One region of the Flexivirga alba genome, then DNA from elsewhere that is predicted to be linked to it. Evidence: predicted binding sites of a transcription regulator. Region 1 holds the regulator's gene; each other region holds the start of a gene.
What was found. The regulator LexA, encoded in region 1, represses DNA repair genes until DNA is damaged. The targets are predictions, from matches to a motif close to TCGAACANNTGTTCGA.
Positions count from the first base shown of each region.

Region 2: the regulator LexA is predicted to act here: its motif matches at 2,981-2,996, upstream of ACFQDH_RS04625 (HNH endonuclease signature motif containing protein).
Region 3: the regulator LexA is predicted to act here: its motif matches at 3,374-3,389, upstream of ACFQDH_RS14360 (SAV_6107 family HEPN domain-containing protein).
Region 4: the regulator LexA is predicted to act here: its motif matches at 3,323-3,338, upstream of ACFQDH_RS21040 (HNH endonuclease signature motif containing protein).

Region 1 covers NZ_JBHSWH010000001.1:2,583,176-2,588,479, forward strand. The annotation lists gene ACFQDH_RS12720 (ComEC/Rec2 family competence protein) at 1-105, shown strand, start outside; gene ACFQDH_RS12725 (LysR family transcriptional regulator) at 129-1,049, opposite strand; gene ACFQDH_RS12730 (NAD-dependent protein deacetylase) at 1,173-2,018, shown strand; gene lexA (transcriptional repressor LexA) at 2,034-2,750, opposite strand; gene ACFQDH_RS12740 (hypothetical protein) at 3,034-3,435, shown strand; gene nrdR (transcriptional regulator NrdR) at 3,692-4,180, shown strand; gene ACFQDH_RS12750 (vitamin B12-dependent ribonucleotide reductase) at 4,263-5,304, shown strand, end outside.
Region 2 covers NZ_JBHSWH010000001.1:936,328-941,631, forward strand. The annotation lists gene ACFQDH_RS04615 (amidase) at 1-499, shown strand, start outside; gene ACFQDH_RS04620 (hypothetical protein) at 676-1,344, opposite strand; gene ACFQDH_RS04625 (HNH endonuclease signature motif containing protein) at 1,487-2,833, opposite strand; gene ACFQDH_RS04630 (hypothetical protein) at 3,101-3,610, opposite strand; gene ACFQDH_RS04635 (DUF1206 domain-containing protein) at 3,597-4,373, opposite strand; gene ilvA (threonine ammonia-lyase IlvA) at 4,483-5,304, opposite strand, start outside.
Region 3 covers NZ_JBHSWH010000001.1:2,926,729-2,932,032, reverse strand. The annotation lists gene ACFQDH_RS14380 (MFS transporter) at 18-1,250, shown strand; gene ACFQDH_RS14375 (DUF7455 domain-containing protein) at 1,451-1,675, shown strand; gene ACFQDH_RS14370 (DUF456 domain-containing protein) at 1,753-2,232, shown strand; gene ACFQDH_RS14365 (DUF3040 domain-containing protein) at 2,250-2,645, opposite strand; gene ACFQDH_RS14360 (SAV_6107 family HEPN domain-containing protein) at 2,908-3,351, opposite strand; gene ACFQDH_RS14355 (methylenetetrahydrofolate reductase) at 3,546-4,451, opposite strand; gene ACFQDH_RS14350 (polyprenyl synthetase family protein) at 4,519-5,304, shown strand, end outside.
Region 4 covers NZ_JBHSWH010000001.1:4,219,623-4,224,926, forward strand. The annotation lists gene ACFQDH_RS21000 (siderophore-interacting protein) at 1-135, opposite strand, end outside; gene ACFQDH_RS21005 (DUF4442 domain-containing protein) at 110-631, opposite strand; gene ACFQDH_RS21010 (histidine phosphatase family protein) at 628-825, opposite strand; gene ACFQDH_RS21015 (histidine phosphatase family protein) at 735-1,292, opposite strand; gene rsfS (ribosome silencing factor) at 1,289-1,648, opposite strand; gene nadD (nicotinate-nucleotide adenylyltransferase) at 1,645-2,259, opposite strand; gene ACFQDH_RS21030 (hypothetical protein) at 2,256-2,450, opposite strand; gene ACFQDH_RS21035 (GNAT family N-acetyltransferase) at 2,779-3,240, opposite strand; gene ACFQDH_RS21040 (HNH endonuclease signature motif containing protein) at 3,418-4,866, shown strand; gene ACFQDH_RS21045 (hypothetical protein) at 4,999-5,247, shown strand; gene ACFQDH_RS21050 (methyltransferase domain-containing protein) at 5,240-5,304, opposite strand, start outside.

The DNA.
Region 1 (5,304 bases):
CTCGATCTGCTCGCCCAGAGCGATTCCACCGTGTTGCGCACGGATCGGGGTGGGGACATCGCGATCATCGCGAAGGACGGTGCACCCCTGGTCGCCAGGCCCTGAGCAGGTATGGCGCCAGGTTCGACTCAGGAACAGACGTTCTTGGCGCGCGCGGCTTCACACAGCGCGTCGAGGGTCGCCGACACGGCCGGCACCCGTTGCAGGTCCGGGGTGGTGACGGCATACACCGAGCGCCGGGAGGCGGGATCCATCGGCACCGTGACGACGCCAGGGTTACCGGCCGAACGGCGAATCAGGTCGGGGATCAACGCGACGCCCAGGCCCTCGGACACCAGGCCAAGGACCGCGACGTAATCCTCGGTCTCGAACGCGACATCGGGATTGAAACCGGCGCGCTCCGCGAGGGACAGCAGGTGGCCGCGGCAGCGCGGGCACCCGGCGATCCACGGCTCACTCGCCAGATCGGCGAGCTTGACCTTCTTGGACTTTGCCTTCGGGTGATTCAGCGGAAGCGCCAGTCGCACCTCGTCGTCCAGCAATTTGCGGGTCACGAACGACTCGATGTCCTCCTCGCCGCGAGCCAGGTCGGTGCCTTCGTAGGCGAACGCGACGGCGACGTCACACTCACCCGAGCGCAGGGCGGCCAGCGACTCGGGCGGCTCGGCCTCGGTGAAGCTCACCTGCACGTCAGGAAAGCGCTTCTTGACCAGCGCCAGCGCACGCGGCACCAGCGTCGAGGAGGAGGAGGGGAAAGCCATCAGGCGAACTCGCCCGGCCCGCAGGCCTGCGATGGCGGCCACTTCGGACTCCGCGGCCTCGAGCGCAGCAAGCACCGGATTGGCGTGGCGGGCGAGGACCTGACCGGCCTCGGTGAGGCGGACGGTGCGGCCGAGACGTTCCACCAGAACGGTTCCGGTGCGGTCCTCCAGGCGCCGAACCATCTGGGAGATGGCCGGCTGCGAGTAGCCCAGCGACGTGGCCGCAGCAGTGAAGCTGCCGTGATCGCTGATCGCCTTGATGACCCTGAGTCCAGCTGCGTCGATCATGGCCCAAGAATAACATTTAGTTATTTGTTCTGGCCAATTCTCCAAGATCGCTAATCAATATGCCGGCGGGTCCAACTGACCGCGCTGACGCCCGAGGTCGCGCGAGTATGAGACCTTGACAGGGTGGTGACTACGGATCCGGCGGCGCTGACCGAGCTGGTGAGTCGTGGGGGAGTCCTCGCCCTCACCGGTGCCGGCCTGTCGACAGAATCCGGGATTCCCGACTATCGAGGCGCCGACGGTCAACGGCGGTTCCAGCCGATGACCGCTCAGGAGCTCCTTGCCGATCCCACTGCGCGGCAACGGTATTGGGCTCGCTCGTATGTCGGCTGGCCGCGCTTCGCGGCTGCTGAGCCGAACCCGGGTCATCTCGCAGTCGCGGCGTTGCAGCAGGCCGGTCTGATCGGGCCGATCATCACTCAGAACGTCGACGGCCTGCACCAGGCGGCCGGCGCTGACGATGTCGCGGAGTTGCACGGCAGCCTCACGCATGTGGTCTGTATGCACTGTGGCGAGCGTTACGAACGCACGATGGTCGACGACTGGCTGCAACTCGCCAACCCTGACTTCGACCGATCCGCCACCGGCCCGCTACGGCCGGATGGCGATGTCGCGATCGCCGAGTCGCTGATCGGCGACTTCCGGCTGGTGCATTGCGTCATCTGCGGCTCGGACCTGCTGAAGCCGGATGTGGTGATGTTCGGGGAGTCGGTGCCCAAGGACCTGGTCGAGCAGTGTTTCGCGCGGGTGCAAGCCGCTCGCGCGATCCTGGTCCTCGGTTCATCGCTCGCGGTGATGTCCGGCTATCGCTTCATCCGCCGCGCGGTGCGGGATGGGATCCCGGTCGCTGTCGTGACCCACGGCTGGACCCGGGCGACCGACGAGGAGGTGTCGATCCGCATCGACGCCCCGCTCGGGTCGACGCTGCTTTCGTTGGCGGAGACCCTCGCCGGGCGCCGCGCGTCCTGATCGCGCAGAGTTGGGTCAGATCCGACGTAGAACTGCCGTGACCTTGCCGAGGATGGTCGCGTCGTCGCCGTCGATCGGGTCGTAGGCGTCGTTGTGCGGGAGCAGCCAGACCTTGCCGCGCGCACGCTTGAACGTCTTGACGGTCGCCTCGTTGTCGAGCATGGCCGCGACGATGTCGCCGTTGGTCGCAGTTGGCTGCTGGCGCACGACAACCCAGTCGCCGTCGCAGATCGCGGCGTCGATCATCGAGTCACCGACCACCTTGAGCAGGAAAAGGTCGCCTTCGCCGACGATCTGCTTGGGCAGCGGGAAGACGTCCTCGACGACCTGCTCGGCCAGAATCGGGCCGCCGGCGGCGATGCGCCCGACAACGGGAATGTATGACGCCTCGGGCCGCTCGTCACCCAGGCCGGTCTCGTCGAGGCTCGACTCCTGCGCGCTCCGCACACTCGAGCCGCCGCGGTAACCGCGGGTGTCGGTCGCGTCCGGATCGATGACCTCCATGGCACGTGGCCGGTTGGGGTCACGGCGCAGGTAGCCCTTGCGCTCGAGCATCGTCAGCTGGTGCGCGACGGAGCTCGGACTGGTCAGTCCGACGGCATCGCCGATCTCACGCAGGCTCGGCGGATATCCGCGCCGGTCAACGGAATTGCGGATCACCTGCAGCACCTTGCGCTGCCTTGTGGTCAGGCTTTCTCCGGCGCGGTCGGGAAGTTCGTGCACCTGTGCCATCGCTGTCATCTCCTCCTCGGCGAACACTTCGCTCAAAGCGGCTGGCGAGCGATCTGTGCGGACCGGATCCGAACGGTTGTCGGTGGTCGGTGCTTGCCTTGGCTTCGTGAAAACAGCGTATGGGTTTCGGACACAGTTTCCAAACATCTGTACGACGCGTGTCTCGATGGCGTCGAACGCTCGTGCTATCCGTCCGACAGGTGTACGATCGTACGCGTGTTCGGATGGAGTTCGTTGTCCGAGCGGTGTGCACCAGTTCGCACCGAAGTTTCAGGAGGAAGAGATGAGTGCAGTTGCGCAGTGGGACGCGCCGGTCGACCTACGTCAGGGTCGTCGGCACTTGCGGGCGGTTCCGACCGGTCCGTCGGCACGTGGTGGCGGCGCCCAAGTGGGTGTTCGAGTCGAGGCCCGCGGCCTGCGGCTGACCGCACGCGGACGCCGGTTGCTGGGCATAGTCGTCGCGGTCGCGTTGTTGATCGGTGGGGGTGCAGCGGCGCATGCCTGGGCATCGACGCCGCCGTCGGTCGGGCACTCCGTGACGGTGCACGATGGTGAGACGTTGTCCGGTGTGGCGCACCGCGCCTACCCGTCCATGTCGGTCTCGGACGCTGTCACGAAGGTGGCGCTGGCAAACGACCTCAACGGCCTGCAGGTGGTCGCGGGACAGCAGCTCAAACTGCCCTGACGGGACCTCGACACGCGGTGTTACGGGCGGCTGACCAGCGGTTTTCCAGGTGACGTCGACGGCTCTTGCGATTGTGGTGGGATCGGCCTAACATCCCTATATCTAGTAGTTACACGGATGAGATTTATCCACATCTAGTCCACAAGCAGAGCCCAGTCATCCCCAGGTCGTCCACCACTTACCCACAACTTCGTCCACAGTCGGCGTCGTTCTGGTGACGGGGCGGGTGCCGGGTCCAGCGGAGAGGAGTCGTCTGATGCATTGCCCGTTCTGCCGTCACGACGACAGTCGCGTTGTCGACAGCCGCACGAGTGAAGACGGCACCTGCATCAAGCGACGCAGGCAGTGCCCCAACTGCGGCAAGCGGTTCTCAACCATGGAGACCGCGAGCCTCACGGTCGTCAAACGATCCGGCGCCAGCGAGCCGTTCAGCCGGCAGAAGGTGCTGCTCGGAGTGCGCAAGGCTTGCCAGGGCCGGCCGGTCAGTGAGGATCACTTGGCGCTGCTCGCCCAAGAGGTCGAGGAGTCGATCCGGGCCCAGGGCGCGGCGGAGATCGATGCGCACGACGTGGGCCTGGCGATCCTGGGGCCGCTGCGCAGCCTCGACGAAGTTGCCTACCTCCGCTTCGCGTCCGTCTACCAGGCCTTCGACGATCTCGAGGACTTCGAGTCGGCCATCGCCCTGCTGCGTGCCGAGCGGCCGGCGACCGGCGTCGAGCCGGACCGTCAACCCGCCGACGACTGAGTAGTCCCACCGCATTTCGTACACCGTCACAGAACACATCTCGCAGCACAGTTGACCACCTGAGGTGGAAAGGAAGTTGGACATGACCGACACAGCAGACGCCGGCCCCAAGGCAAAGCGCGGTAACCGCGCAGGCAAGGGGTTGACCGTCGAGCGAATTTTCACCACTCCCGGCGTGCACCCCTATGACGAGGTCACTTGGGAGCGTCGCGACGTCGTCCAGCAGAACTGGAAGACGGGCGAGACGATCTTCGAGCAGCGCGGGGTGGAGTTCCCCGACAGCTGGTCGCTGAACGCCTCCACGATCGTCACCACCAAATACTTCCGTGGAGCCGTCGATACCCCTGAGCGTGAGAACAGCCTCAAACAGCTCATCGACCGGGTCGTCCTCACCTACGTGCGTGCTGGCAAGGAGCACGGCTACTTCGCCGCTGATCAGGACGCCGAGATCTTCGAGCACGAGCTGACCTGGTCGCTGCTGCACCAGGTGTTCAGCTTCAACTCGCCGGTGTGGTTCAACGTGGGCACCAAGTCGCCGCAACAGGTTTCGGCCTGCTTCATCCTGTCGGTCGACGACTCGATGGACTCGATCCTCAACTGGTACAAAGAAGAGGGCTTCATCTTCAAGGGCGGCTCCGGCGCCGGCCTGAACCTCTCCCGGATCCGCTCGTCCAAGGAGCTCCTGTCGTCCGGCGGCACGGCCTCGGGCCCGGTGTCGTTCATGCGCGGCGCCGACGCATCGGCCGGCACCATCAAGTCCGGTGGAGCGACCCGCCGCGCAGCCAAGATGGTCGTGCTCGACGTCGACCACCCGGACATCGTGGAGTTCGTCGAGACCAAGGCGAAGGAAGAGAACAAGATCCGCGCATTGCGCGACGCCGGCTTCGACATGGACCTGGGCGGCAAGGACATCACGTCCGTCCAATATCAGAACGCCAACAACTCGGTGCGAGTCACCGACGAGTTCATGCGGGCCGTCGAGGACGGCAGCTCGTTCGGCCTGCGCGCACGCCACTCCGGTGAAGTCATCGAGGAGATCGACGCCCGCACGCTGTTCGACAAGATCAACCAGGCTGCCTGGGAGTGCGCCGATCCGGGCCTGCAGTACGACGACACGATCAACG
Region 2 (5,304 bases), 1.6 Mb from region 1:
GCCGCCCGGCGCGTTGGACCGCTACACCGGCTTCCCGGACGACATCGCGACCTACCCGGACTGGGTGCGCGAGCACCCCGGCGCTGACCTGGCCACCCTGCGGACGCTTCCCGACGGGTTGGCCGGACTCGAGCGCACCCGACAGGTCGACCTGGAGGAGTGGATGGCGTCGAACTCCCTTGATGCCGTGGTGTTTCCGGCGGTCGCCGACGTCGGGCCCGCGGACAGCGACGTCAACACCGCGTCGGCCGACCTCGCCTGGCGCAACGGCACCTGGGTCGCCAACGGCAACCTGGTCATCCGTCACCTCGGCATACCCACCGTCACCGTGCCGTTGGGCATCATGGCCGACATCGGGATGCCGGTCGGCCTGACCTTCGCCGGTCGTGCGTATGACGACAACGCGCTCCTGCGAATGGCCGCGGGTTTCGAGGCGCTCGGCTCACGACGTATGGCGCCGCCGCGGACGCCGCGGCTGTCCGGGCCGTCCGGGTCCTAGGTTCGGGCGCGCTGAGCAGACGCATGACTCCTGGGGTCGGCTTCTGCGGGTTATGCGCGACGCTCACGAACGATGACGACCCAGACCATGCCGACGATTCCAAGACCGATGAGTGCATGGCCAAGATCAAGATGACCGCTCATGCCGCCAGGTCTTCCGGTTCGCCGGAAGCGGTACTACGACCACGCCCGTTTGCCGCCGTGACGCCCCAGCACCGTGCCGTCGCTGAAGTGAAGCTCGCTGCGCGAGCGCCCTAATACCCGCTTCCTCAACACCATTCGAGTAGTCGGTGCGGCGTACGCATCGAGAAGGCGAAGTTGATCCTCGAGAGCCTCACGGGCGTCTCCTGATGTATAGCCGTATTCCGGCCAGCTGAACCCACCGGGGAAAGTCAGCAAACACACGTCGCCGTCCAGCTCAAGGTCCACCTCACCGATCCGCCCTGGCACGGCGATCTTCCACGTCCGGTAGCCGGCGCGACCTGGTTTGCACCCGCTGACCTGGTAGCCCCGCTCACGGCAGTGTTCACGAACTGCGACATTCGCTTCACCGCACCGACGCATCATCTGGTCTCTGTCGGACATGACGGCAGCGACGACACGTTCCACATACGCATGCGCCACGAAGTCGTCCTCGGCTTCGCGTGCTTGCTCCACCAGGTCAAAGACTGAGGTGTCGGTCCATCCCTTGCTCGTAATCACTCCCGCTAGCCACGCGCCGAGCACTGCGCGGGATGCCGCATCGTCGGTCGCGGGCAGACGACCGGCATCTGGTTCGCGTTCAAGGTCGTCCCGAATCCGCTGCAGCTCGGCGATCTGACGCCGCGTCAACTTCGCCATCGTCATGGCAGTACAGAAGCCGCAGAGTCGATCACTCCGAAAGGCTCCCCCAGAATGCGCCAGCGGACGAATGGTTTACGGTCAGGATCGTCTGTCCGGGCAAAAGTGGATTGACGGCGCGGACGGATCCGGTTCGGCCGGGTTGCCTTCAGGCTGCTGTGGTTTGGTGGCCGGGCATCCGGCCGGGTGTGAGGTCCCAGATCACGCGGTCGGGTTGTATGTCGGCGGTGTAACCCTGGCGGTGCACGGTCTGATGGTGTCGGCCGCACAGCATCGCCGAACTGGTCAGGGAGGTTTTGCCGCCGGCCCACCAGGGTGTGACGTGGTGGATTTCGCAGAAACCCGGTGGCCGGTCACAACCGGGGAACGTGCATCCGCCGTCTCGTAGGATGACTGCGACCCGGATTGCTCTGGTTGCCAACCGTTCTCGCCGCCCCACATCCAACGGTTGACTGGGTCCGCCGAGCACGACCGGGATCAGGTCCGCGGTGCACGCGAACCGGCGGGCAGCACCCGCGTCGAGGACGTCACCGGTGCTGGTGGTCGCGCCGTGACCGTGAAGGAGTTCCTGCAACCCCATCGTCAGCAACACGGTCGCCGCACTCGCCTGGGTGCCGTCCCCGGTCGCTGCCCGGGCACCGGCACCGACCAGGTCCATCAAGGCATCCGCCCGACGCTTACCCGGTGACCGCTCGTCACGCACCGGTTGCCCGGACGCAGTGGGCGAGTCGGTGGTGTCGTCGTCGAGGTTGAGTCCGAACGCCGCACCCGAGCCGTGGCCTCGAGCAGACGGGGCCTCGAGACGCTCCTTCGTCGCTCCTCGGCCACCGTCTGCGGGGTTCGCGGGCCGGGGTGCGGACTTGGCGTTGATCGCTTCTTTGAGGATCGCGGCGTTCGCCGGCGACAACTCCGCCACCAACCGCGTCATCCCCGTCGCAGTGGTGGACCAGGACAGTGATTCGGTGCCTTCGAGGTTCTCGTCATCCTGAGACAGTTTCTCCGGGGCGAACCGATCGATGATCGCCCGGGTCAGTCTCGTCAGCCCGTCACACCCGAGCGCGGGGTCGACCTGCAGGAACCAGCTCAGCACCTCGTCACGCTCCGCGGTCGGGATAACCGGTCCGACCTTGTCCGCTTGGAGCAGCGCGGTCCGTGCCGACTCCACCGAACACGAACCCTTCAACAATGCCTGGCCGATCACCGTGTTCTTGCGGTGCCGGCACGCATCAGCCACCGACGCCATCACCCGGATCGCCTTGGGCTCCAACCGGGTCCCGCCGGTCAGACGCCCGGAGATCCACTGGCTGGTGTTTGCCGCATCCGACCCCACCAGCACACCGCGATCCACCGCGTCCGCAGCCACGATCGCGCCCACCTGCGACGACCGACCCTGCAACCGCAACAAGGTCGCCATCAACTCAGCCTCGTCGTCCTCGCCGAACTGATGCAACGCACCCGGAACCTCGTCAATCACCTCCGCCGCAGCCCGCAACACCCCGAGAACCTCCGGCCCTCGCCCCGGTTCCGCCGAGGCACAGTCCACCATCAATGATCAATGCTCATGGTGTGAATCCCCTTCCCCTGTAAGCGTTTTCGCCTACCTACAGGATATCGAAGAGTGGTGTCAATGGCTAGCATTTCATCGAACACATTTCCGCGAATCCGTATAACTGCAGTCTCGTCGAGATCCGATCGAGTAGCGGGCGCGGGCTCCCCGGCGCGCGCCGCGCGGCGTCATACGACGACGGCGCTGCTGCGGCCTTCAGGCCGCTCGACGGCTCGTCCGTCGAGCCGCCCGGGCGACGCGCCGGTCGTTGAACTCCTGTGCGTTGACGGCGATCCACAGGCACGCGCAGGCGACCGGGACCTCGACGACTGCCGCCAATACGACCGCCTCCACCCGATCGGCGGTGGTGGACGCGGTGACCACGTCGAACCAGGCATCGATGAGCAGCGTCGCCGCCGTGACCGCCGCGAGGGTGGGCAGCCAACGGCCCCCTCGCAGCGCCGCGACCGCCGTGCCGGCGAGCACCAGGATGAGTCCGATGTCGAAGCCGGTCCACGCCACGTCGTAGTTCTCGGCCACGGCGCGTCCGGGCAGCGTCCAGGCCAGGTAGACGGTCCACGGGATGAGCAGCACGGCGCCGATCCCCAGAATCAGCGCGCTGGCCCACATCACGCGCGGCGCGCCGGTCGACGGCATCCGGCTGGGGTCGTATGCCGCCGCGACGGCGCGCTCCTCTCCCGGAGCCGGCTCCTCAGACCCGGCCATACCGCACCCGGGCGAGCGAATAGACGCCGAAGGCGGCCAGCCCGAGGGCCATCAGGGTCAGCAGCAACTGCCCGGCGACCGCGTGCCGAAGGGTGGACAACGCACCGTCGAGACCGGACGCTTGCGAGGACCGGTGCTTGGCTGCTGCGATCACGAAGAGCGCACCGACGATCCCGAGGGCGATGCCCTTGGCGCCATACCCGATCCGGCCGGTCCAGGTGATCGCCGCGCCGGGGTGCTCCCGGAGCTCCTTCAGGAATCGCGTCCGAATTCCCTTCTGGACGTGGTAGATCCCGATGCCGATGATCACCAGTCCGATGATCGCGACCAGCCAACGACCGCCCGAATGCTTCATGACGGTCGCGGTGAAGTCGGTCGAGGTGGACGCACTCGAACGACCCTTCTGCCGGACGAAGGACAGCGCGCTCCAGCCCATCGCCAGATAGACCACCGTCAGCGCACCGCTCTGCAATCGATCCGTGACCTCGCGAGTGACGAAGACCCGGCTGAGTTGCCACAGCGCGAGTGCGAGGAAGCCCGCCACGAAGACGATCAACAACACCTTCCCGGCGGCGTTCTGCGCGAGGGTCGCCAATGCGCCGGACTGGTCCGGCGACTTGCCCGACCTGTGGAAGGCAACCCGCACTGCGAGGTAGGCGATCAACAGATGCAGCACTCCGCTGGCGGCGAAGCCGACACGGGCGCCGACGTCGAGCGCCCCGCTTTCATTGACCTGCCGAACGCCGTCGCGCGCCTCGCTCATGTTCACCGGGCCAGATAACCACCCGCGACACCGCACCACCGGCCTTTTCCCGAACGCGGGGTTTGCCGGCCGGGACCGGTGGCACGGCCGGTACCTGCCCCCGACGTGCTCAGACGAGGTAGCGCAGCATCGGGCTGTCCAGTGAGATCGGTTCGACAACCAGCGGGGACGCCTCGGCGCGCTCCAGCAGCGCGTCATACGACGCCGGATCGCCGAGCTCCACACCGACCAGTGCCGGGCCGAATTCCCGGTTGTTGCGCTTGACGTATTCGAAGAATGTGATGTCGTCGTCCGGGCCGAGGATGTCCTGCAGGAAGCGGCGCAACGCACCGGGCTCTTGCGGGAAGTCGACGAGGAAGTAGTGCTTGCGACCCTCGTGCACGAGCGCTCGCTCGATGACTTCGGCATAGCGGCTGACGTCGTTGTTGCCACCGGACAGGATGGCGACCACCGTCGAATCCGGTTCGATGCCACGCCGATCCAGGTCCGCCATCGCCATCGCGCCGGACGGCTCGGCGATGATGCCGTCGACCTGATAGAGCCGCAGCATCTCCTGACAGATCGCACCGGTCTCGACCGTCGCGACCTCGACCCCGGCATCCCGGATGATCTCGAACGGCCGGTCGCCGACCTTGCGGACCGCAGTTCCGTCCGCGAAGGTGTCGATCTCGCCAAGGTCGAGTGGCGCACCCGCGTCCAGCGCGCCCTGCAGACTTGCCGCACCGACCGGCTCCACCGCGATCACCCGGCAGCGGTCGGCGTGGAACTCGGCCGGCGCCTCGGCGAGCGCAAGCAACGCCCCGGCCAGCAGGCCGCCTCCGCCGACCGGCACGAGGAGTATGTCGGGAGCGCGCCCCAGGTCCTGCAGGATCTCCCGGGTGACGGTGCCCTGACCTGCGATCACCCGCGGGTCGTCGAAGGCCGGCGCGAG
Region 3 (5,304 bases), 340 kb from region 1:
ACCCGCTCATCCGGGCCATGTCCTATCAATCGGTGCTGTCCGCCTTCGGCGAAGGCGCATTTCTGACCGGCTCGGCGGTCTTCTTCACCCAGATCGTCGGCCTCAGCGCCAGCCAGGTCGGGCTCGGACTCACCATCGCGGGCATCGCGACCTTCCTGGCCGCGGTGCCGCTGGGCAAGCTGGCCGACACGGTCGGCACCCGCCGCACCTGGATCCTGGGCGCACTGGCTCAGGCGCTGCTCTTCGCCGCTTGGCTGCTGATCGGCAACTTCGCCGGGTATGTCGCAGTGACCATCGTCCTGGAACTGGCCCAGGCGTGGATGCGGGCCGGCCGCAACGCCTACCGCTTCGACGTCTTCCCACGCGACGCGAGGGTCCGCTCGCTGGCCTATATGCGCGCCTCCCGCAATGTCGGCTACACGCTGGGTGCACTGGCCAGTGGCCTGGCACTGGCCGCCGACAACGACACGCTCGTGCGAGTGGTGCCGCTGCTGACCGCGGCCGTGCTGCTGGTCAACACGGTCCTGGTCACGCGGCTTCCACCGGTCACGCCGTCATCCGCTGCCCGCAGCGGCGCCGAGCCCGCCATCCAGGAGGTGGTGAAAGGACCCGGCAAGCGCAGTGCCCTGCACAATCGAGGCTTCCTGCTGGCGAGTGTCTTCGACGGCGTCCTCGGCACGCACGGCGTCCTGCTCAACACAGTGATCCCGCTGTGGCTCGTCGAACGCACCGACGCACCGCGGGTCCTGCTCGCCTGGTTGTTCGGCACCAACACGCTGATGGCGGTGTTCCTGCAGGTGTCTGCTGCGCGTGGGGTGGACGACACCACCAGCTCGCTGCGTGCGGAACGGCGCGGTGCCGCTTGCTTCGTGCTCTCCTGCATCGTCGTGGCCGTCACGCACGACACGGTCGGTTGGCTGACGATCGCGCTGGTCTGGCTGGGACACGTGACCGTCACCGGCACCGAGCTCTTCCAATCGGCCGGCCAATGGGGCCTGCAGGCGGAGCTGTCCGATCCGGCCCGTCGCGGCGAGTACCAAGGGGTGGCGCAACTCGGCTACACGCTCGGCACCGTGTGGGCACCGGCCGCCTACACCTTCTGGGCGATGAACTGGGGCCCGTGCGGCTGGCTGGTCATCGCCGTGATTGTGGTGGTGGCCGCGGTCGCCATACACCCGGCGGCGCGCAGTGCGGAGCGCTATCTGGCCGAGCACGTCGAAGGCGCCGAGCCCGCTCAGGCCCCGGCCTGAGGCATGAACGACAGCGCCGGCCCGGAACTCAGAACGCCCGCCGATCGTCGAAATGGTCAAGATCGCCCAAAGGTCACAAAAGTGTGAAGCACGACACACGCCGGGGATATGTTTCGACGGGAATCCCTTCGCGTGATTGACTGTTGACTACTTCGACGACGGAAACCCCCGGGCGACCGGGAGGAACCCGCAACGAGAGGATGATTACCGTGACTACAGCAGTTGCCCCCACCACCCTGACCGCATCCGATCGCTGCGACCGCTGCGGCGCCCAGGCCTTCATCCGGGCTCGCCTCAGCTCCGACCAGGATCTGCTCTTCTGCGCGCACCACGGCCGTGAGCACCTGGACAAGCTGCGCGAGATCGCTGACGAAGTGATTGACGAGACCGATCGCCTGCACAGCGAGTCCACGATCGAAGTGTGATCCCGACCTACTACCACCCGAAGACGGCGCACCGAATGGTGCGCCGTCTTCGTCTGCCCGGGCGCTAGGTTCATGTCGTGGACGCTGTGACCGTCGTGGCCGGGGCGATGATCACCCTCGGGATCCTGGGGCTGATCGTCCCCGTGCTGCCCGGACTTCTCTTGTGCCTCGCAGGCGTCCTGTTGTGGGCGTGGAACGTCAATACCGGCACGTCGTGGACGGTCTTCGGCTGCTGCGTCGTGGTCGCCGCGGTCGGCTGGGTGGTGCAGTTCCTGGTGCCGAACCGACGCCTCAAGGCGGCCGGAGTGCCCGGCTTCGCCAAGCTGGCGGGACTCATCGGCGCGGTCGTCGGTTTCTTCGTCATCCCGTATGTCGGGATGTTCATCGGGTTTCCGGTCGGCGTCTTCCTGGCCGAGGAAGTTCGCCTACGAGACTCTCAGCGCGCCTGGGCAGCCACCAAAGCCGCGGTCCGTGCGATCTTGACCAGCATCGGCATCGAACTCGCGGCCGCGGTACTGGTGTCGTGGATCTGGGTGGCCGGAGTCCTGCTCACCTGACCGATTCCGGTGCGGGCCTACCAGCCCTGGCCGCGCCGCCGGTCCCAGCGCTCTTCAAGACGCTGCATGAAGCTGCCATTGGTCCGGGTCTGCCGCCTGGGATGCGCGGCAGTGACCGATCCATCGTCCTGCACGGTTCCGAGCTCGCGCTGGTGACCCGGTTTGAAGGCGTAGGCGCCGGCCGCGACCATCACCGCGAATCCGACCACGCCGAGCCATATTTGGGCCATCGTCATACCGACGATGACCAGTGCAAGTCCCACCACGACGCCACAGACGCCGATCGCAATACGTCGCCGAAGGCGACTGCGGCCCGGATGGGCGACCATGTGAGACGCAAACTTGGGGTCCTCCACCTTGAGCGCCTGCTCCATTTGGTCAAGCAGGCGCTGCTCGTGCTCTGAAAGTGGCACGTTGACCTCCCAATGTCCTTCGGTCGTCACCACGCGACTACCGATACCGCCGGCTGATCCCCGACTGATCTCTCCTCCAGGATAGTTCGTCGCGCTACCTAGTGGTAGGTGCCTACCGTCCCAGTGACCGAAACCGGTCGATCGAAACGGTTGGCCCACGGCCCCGGACGGACAGATCAGCACTGCGGACCCGTTGTCTTCGCGCCAGCCTAAACAAGTCGGGCGCGCCACGGTGCGGGAGTTGCCAACTATTACCGGACCGTCACCCACCACCGGTCGGAGCGACGCACGCGGTGAACGAGTCACCCATCGGCAACCCGAGATGCACCAGCACCAACTCGAGGAAAGTCTCCACCTGGCGCACCAGGTCGTCAGCTTCACGCGTCGAGACCGCGACTGCGCCGCGGTCCAGCTGACTGCGCCGGCGCGCCGTGCCCTCGAAGAACTGCGCCCACTCGGCCAGCTCCGGTGCGACCGACGGCAGCACGGTCCAGACGTTCCGCGGGCCGGACCCCGGCGAACGGCGCGCATCCGCGGCCAACACGGCGGCCGCGGCGCGCAGTGCGGCCAGGTGTGCGAGCTGGTAGCGCTCATCCGCCGTCTCGGCGTGGCAGGCCTGCAGCAGGCCGATCCGGGTGCGGTCGACCAGGTCCAGCACAGTGCCGGCTACCGGGGTCGGGAACTTGGACTGAACTGGTGAGCGCATGCGGCCTCCTCGCGACGAAACATCGAACCTTTGTTCGATGTGAACGAGGTTAACCCCAGCCACCGACAATGAAGTTCTGGACAGGCACAGGAAGCTTGAGATGCGTTGGCGTTGCAGGGAGCTTGCGACTCGCAACGCCAACGCAGAACAAGCCTCAAGGCACCCGTTCGAGCGACGTCGGCCGGCAACTGGCCTCAGACGAGGCTGCTCTGCCGCAGGTTGGCGAAGACCTCCAGGGTCGCGGTCGACTTGTTCATCGTCATGAAGTGCAGCCCCGGAGCGCCTTCGCGGAGCAACCGCGCCGAGTGCTCGGTACAGATGGCGATGCCGGTCCGTCGGACGGCCTCAAGGTCGTCGCCGGCAGCCTCGATCCGGGAGACCACGTCGGTGGCGAGCGGCTGCCCGTTGAGCTCGGTCAAGCGCTGCAGTTGCCCGACCGCAGTCACCGGCAACAAGCCCGGGATGACCGGCATGACGCAGCCGCGCGCATCGACCAGGTCGCGCAGTCGCAAGTAGGCGTCGACGTCAGTGATCATCTGGGTGATCGCGAATGCCGCGCCCGCGTCAGCCTTGCGGGCCAGTGCGTCCGCTTCGTCGTCCAGGGACGCCGACTCCGGATGCTTGTCGGGAAACGCCGCGACGCCGACGGTGAAGTCTCCGAGCGAGCGGACGAGGGACACCAGCTTGTCGGCATGATCCAGCCCCTCCGGATGCGCGATCCAGGGGGCAGCAGGTCCTCCCGGAGGGTCACCACGCAGCGCGAGGATGTTGCCGATTCCGACGGAGGCGTACTCCCCCACCACGCGGCGCAACTCAGCGACCGACGACCCCACGCAGGTGAGGTGCGCCATCGTGCGCAGCGTCGTCTCCTGCTCGATCCGCCCGGTGATCCGCACGGTCCGGTCACGGGTGGAGCCGCCGGCGCCATACGTCACTGACACGAACGTCGGGTGCAGCTGTTCCAAGCGCCGCACGGAGTTCCAGAGCACCGCTTCGGCCCGCTCGCTGCGGGGCGGCATGAACTCGAAACTGAAGCTCGGGCCGTCCTCCGCCAGCAGCTCGGGAATCGGGCGCCCGGACTTGTCGGTCCGCATCGTCATGCCGCCCAGCCTACGGACCGACTCGGCGACTACGCTCAACTCGATCACCATTCGGAAGGACAGTCTCTTGCCCACCGCCGACCTCGACGACCTGCGAGCCCGCGTCCAGCACGCGCTCGATGAGGAGCGCCGGACCCAAGCAGGGATCCTGGCACCACTCGGGCCGGACATGGCCGACCTGCTGGACGCCGTCTTCGCGCTGCTGAGCGGCGGAAAGCGGCTGCGCGCGGGCTTCTTCTACTGGGGTTACCGGGCGGCCGGTGGCCCGGAAAGCGCCGCACTGGTGCGCGCAGCGATGTCCCTCGAGGTCTTTCAGGCCGCGGCATTACTGCACGACGACGTCATGGACGACTCCGACGTGCGGCGCGGTATGCCGTCGGCACACCGCCGCCTTGCCGACATACACAGCGAGCGCGGACTTGCCGGCGATCCAGGGCGCTTCGGCGAGGCCGGTGCGATCCTGGCCGGCGACCTGTGCCTCAACTGGACTGACGAGATCTACTCGACCAGTGGGCTACCCGCCGAGGGGTTGGCACGAGGGCGACGAGTCCTGAACACCATGCGCACGCAGCTGATGGGCGGGCAGTACCTCGACGTCATCGAGGCCGCACAGACCTGGGACAACGTGCCGACGGAGGAGCGAATCAGCCGGGCTCGCAAGGTGATTCGCTTCAAGAGTGCGAAATACACGATCGAGCACCCAGTGTTGATCGGAGCGACCTGCGCGGGGGCGGACGACGCCACGCTGTCCGCGTTGTCCGATTACGGTCTCGCGCTCGGGGAGGCGTTCCAGCTGCGCGACGACCTCCTGGGCGTCTTCGGCGATCCCGAGCAGACCGGCAAGCCGGCCGGT
Region 4 (5,304 bases), 1.6 Mb from region 1:
CACGTAGGCGTCGGTGTGACTGCGTGCGGCGATGGCGTCGAACCCGTCGCCGCCGAACCAGACGCGGGTCAGGTGTGGGGTGAGCGTCTCCGTCGAGACGACGTGCAGGTCATGTGGCACACGGGGGCCGGGCATGCAACAGCTTGTCCTGGCGCTTGCGGATGTAGACCTGGCGGCGCACGTGCGCGACGACGGTGCCGTCATCCAGGGTGAGGTCGGTCTCGAACCAGTGCAGGACCTTCTGCCCGGACTCGGCCTCGGCACGGATCTGCTCGGCCACCTCGCGTGGCACCTCGAAGCGACCGTGCACCGTCGAGGTGCCCGGGCTGAGGTAGTCGATTTCAGCCTTGGCGTCCCACACGTAGTAGCCCTTGCCCAACTGGTTCCACAGCAGCAGCGCGAAGAACGCGTCGGACATCGACCCGATCGAGCCGCCGAACGCAGTGCCCTGCTGGTTGCGGTTGAAACGGTTGAGCCGCAACTGAGTTCGGCATACGGTCCAGTCGTCGGAGAACTCACGCACCCGGATGCCCGCGCCGAGCAGCGGCGGGTAGAGGCACATCGCCCGAGCGAACCAGCGCGGCGCGATGGTGCGGCGACCGCCGAACTTGGACGACTTCGCATCGCTCATCGGGACATCGCCCCTGCCATCACGTGTGCAGACTGCTGGACGTTCCAACCGGCGATCTGCCAGCCACCCGCGCGCTCGACAAGCAGCGCCCAGTGGCAGTTGCTCATCCCGTGGAAGGCGTGGAAGGCGACCCGCTGCGGTACGCCGGCGAGCGCCGCGCACAGGGTCCGGGCAGCGAAGCCGTGCGTGGCGATCGCGGCGGTCTCCCCGCTTCCAATTGCCCGATGACGTCCCGCGCACCGGCCACCACCCGATCGGCGACTTCGGCGACGGTCTCCCCGGTCTCGCCACGACGCAGGTCCTCGCCGGCATTGATCCGGTCCAGCAGATCGCCTTGTGTCGCGCGAATCTCCGGTGTTGTCAGGCCTGCCCAGCTGCCAACACTGATCTCCCGGAACCGCGGGTCGAACCCCACGGTAAGCCCGGTCTCGTCCGCAAGCGCTCGCGCAGTGTCGGCTGCGCGACTCAGGTCAGAGGCAACGATCCGTGAAACGTCGTATGCCGCAAGGCATTTCGCGGCAGCAGCTGCTTGCTGGCGGCCGCGGTCGGACAGCGGTGCGTCGAACTGCCCCTGCCAGCGGCCGGTGGCGTTGTAGTCGGTCTCACCGTGGCGCCATACGACCAGGCGCCGGGGCGCCGCGCTCATTCGTGCAGTGCTCACGCCGTCAGGTCGATGGTCGGGCAGTCGCGCCAGAGCCGCTCGAGGGCGTAGAACTCGCGCTCGTCCTCGTGCAGCACATGCACCACGATGTCGCCGAAATCGATGAGCACCCAACGGCCTTCGCGGCCGCCGCCCTCACGACGGATCGGCTTGCTGCCCAACTCGCGCAGGCGATCCTCGACCGCATCCACGACCGCACTCACCTGCCGCTCGGTCTCACCGGAGGCAACGACGAAGACATCCGTCAGCGCCAACTGATCGCTGACGTCGATCGCCACGACATCGGTCGCGAGCTTGTCCTCCGCCGCGGCGGCTGCGGCCTTGGCCAAATCGATGGCCCGTGCGGTCGCTGTCACCCTTGCGCCTCCTTCATTGCGCCGGCTTCCGGCTTGTAGAGCTGATATTTACCGATGTACTGGACGACACCGTCGGGCACGAGGTACCAGACCGGCTCGTCGTCGACGACCCGCTGGCGACAATTCGTCGAGCTGATCGCCATCGCTGGAACCTCCATCAACCGCACGTGCTCGGGCGGCAGACCCCGGTCGGACAACACGTGCCCGGGTCGGGTGACGCCGATGAACTGCGCGAGCGGCCACATCTGGTCGACGCCGTGCCAGGACAAGATCTGCGAGAGCGCGTCGGCGCCGGTGATGAAGAACAACTCGGCGTCCGGCCGCTGCTTGTGCAGGTCGGTCAGGGTGTCGAGTGTGTAGGTGGGTCCGGGCCGGTCGATGTCGACCCGACTGACGGTGAACCGCGGGTTGGACGCGGTCGCGATCACCGTCATGAGGTAGCGGTGCTCGGCCGAGGTGACACCGCGGCCGTCCTTCTGCCAGGGCTGACCCGTCGGCACGAAAACGACTTCATCGAGGTCGAGACGCGTCTGCACCTCGCTGGCCGCAACCAGGTGGCCGTGGTGAATGGGGTCGAACGTGCCGCCCATCACCCCCAGCCGGACGGTCAGTGCTCCTTCTCCCCTTCAGCACCGTCGCTCAGGTTGGCGGCGGTGTTGCGGAACGTCCACAGGATGCCGAGCAACAGCAGGAACACAGCGAACGCGATCAAGCCGTAGAGGATGTGCGGCATCGGCAGATGGTTCTCCTCCAGCTTGGGCACGGTGGAGTCTGTTGCGATCTGGACCAAGGACGACCTCATGGCCGACAGCTTATCGGGTATGGCGGGGGCTGCTCACATGGATGCCCTGGTCGGCGAGGAATGCGCGAGCGCGACCGAACTGGCGGTCGTTGGAGAAGGCGTACCAAGTGTCGGCAAGGTCCTCGTCGTGGATCAGATCACGGAAACGCCGGAAGGAGCCCTTGCCCTCGATGGCCCGCTGCAGCTTTGTCCGCAGCCGTCGTTGTCGCGGCCACTCACCGCAGCCGCGGATGAATTCCGAGCTCCTCCATCGGGTCGATCTTGTCCTGCCCGACGACGCAGCGATGCGTCCAGTCGTCGCTGAAATCGAAGGTGAACTGAAACTCGACTATTCGACGTCGAAGCGGTGCGGGATGGCGTCGCCACCTTCCCGGTAGGGCGTGAAACCCATGGCCGCGTAGTAGGCCAGGGCAGGCGAGTTGTCGGCGCCGATGGTGGCATCGATATGTCGCAGCCCAGCTGCCTTTGCGGCTGCCAGAGACGTGGCGAAGAGGCGGCGACCGAGTCCGCTTCGACCGGCGTCAGGCCGGATGTGGGTGCCGATGATCCCCCACCCCTCAGCCACGTCGTACGGGTTCCCCTGCCATGCCCGCTTGAGCGACTGGAAGCCGACAACGCGGCCCTCCTGCTCGGCGACCGTGCACGCAACACCGTGCTCCCTGTCGAAGTAGCGCTCGCAGACCGACGCGAGGTCGACCGGGCTCGCCCGCAGACCTGCTCGGTAGATCGCGTTCTGCACCTCCACCATGTCCTCGGCGTCGGTCGGGCGTGCGGGCCGGATCTCGGTCATGTCCTCATCTTGCCGCACGGTCGGTGCCTCCCAGAGCCAGGCCGGAACCACCCAGCGCGACGGCCGCTGCGTATACGGATTAACCGAAATGTGTTCGATGAAATGCTAGCCATTAACACGGGTCCCAGGTATCCTGTAAGTAAGCGAAACCGCTTACAGGGGAAGGGGATTCACGCCATGAGCATCAGTCATTCGGTGGTGGATGGTGCCCCGGTCGCGGCGCCGGGTCGGGGACCGGAAGTGCTTGGGATCCTGCAGGCTGCGGCGCAGGTGATTGACGAGGTTCCGGGTGCGGTGCATCAGCTCGGCGACGACCAAGAAGCAGAGCTGATGTCGATCCTGTTGCGGTTACAGGGCCGGTCGTCACAGGTGGGCGCGATCGTGGCCGCGGACGCGGTCGACAGGGGCGCGGTCACGAGGTCGGATGCGGCCACCACCGGGCAGTGGATCAGCGGGCGGCTGAGTGGCGAGACACGGCTGGAGCCCAAGACGATCCGGGCGATGGCGTCAGTCGCCGACGCGTGCCAGCACCGCAAGAACACCGTCATCACCCAAGCCCTACTCAAGGGATCGTGCTCGGTGGAGTCCGCGCGGACCGCCCTGATCCAGGCGGACAAGGTCGGCCCGGTGATCCCGACCGCCGAGCGTGACGAGGTGCTGGGCTGGTTCCTACGGATTGACCCCGCGCTGGGGTGTGACGGGTTGACGAGGTTGACTCGGGCGATTATCGACCGGTTCGCCCCGGAGAAACTGTCCAAGGATGACGAGAAGCTTGAGGGCACCGAGTCGTTGTCTTGGTCCACCACTGCGACGGGGATGACGCGGTTGGTGGCGGAGCTGTCGCCGGCGAACGCAGCGATCCTCAAGGAAGCGATCAACGCCAAGTCCGCACCCCGGCCCGCGAAACCCACTCACCCGACAGGCAAGACCGACGGAGCCGACGAGACCTCAGGGGCAGACAACGCTGCTGCCGAGGCTGCCCCAGCCGCTCGGAGCCACGGGTCGGGTGCGGCATTCGGACTCAACCTCGACGACGACACTGACGATTCGTCCACAAGTTCAGGGCAACCGGTGCGGGATGAGCGGTCGCCGGGTAAGCGCCGGGCCGACGCGCTCATGGACCTGGTTGGTGCCGGTGCCCGGGCAGCGGCCGGGGAAGGTACTCAGGCGAGTGCGGCGACGGTGCTGCTGACGATGGGATTGCAGGAACTCCTGGCCGGTCACGGCGCCACCACCAGCACCGGTGACGTGCTCGACGCGGGTGCTGCCCGCCGGTTCGCGTGCACCGCCGACCTGATCCCGGTCGTGCTCGGCGGCCCCAGCCAACCCCTGGATGTCGGCCGGCGAGAACGGTTGGCCACCAAAGCAATCCGGGTCGCAGTGATCCTGCGAGACGGCGGATGTTCCTTCCCGGGCTGCGATCGGCCACCAGGTTTCTGCGAAATCCACCACGTCACACCCTGGTGGGCCGGCGGCGAAACTTCCCTGACGGATTCGGCGATGCTGTGCGGCCGACATCACCAGACCGTGCACCGCCAGGGCTACACCGCTGAGGTACGACCCGACCGTGTGGTTTGGGACCTCACACCCGGCCGGATGCCCGGCCACCAGACCGCTTCTGCTTGAGCCCCACCACGGCGGCGATTCCGATTTGAGTTGGAGTCGTCCGCGCCGTCAATCCGCCTGCCCCGAAAGCCATTTCGCATCTTCAAATCGATGCCATCCGTGTCGCCGCTGCCGTAGCGGCCATCGATCCCGATGATCGCTCGCGATCAACGGGATCGACTGACGGCAACTCTCGCGGGTGCTGACCTGAGCGAACTCAATTCCGTCATGTTGCGACGCGCCATCACCGACCGGCAGCTCAGCGCATCCGACCCACGAGTCCCGTCCGACCCCTCAGGTCTTCTACAGGACCGCACGTGGTCCGCAGCGCCCGCTGCCGACGAGAACCGGTCAGCGGATCTGGCCGTCGCCCTCGACGCCGCAGACGTTGCCGTCACCTGATGGCGGTGACCAGGAGCCAACGACCCGTCATCGTCTGGTCCTTGTCCACGCGGTCGT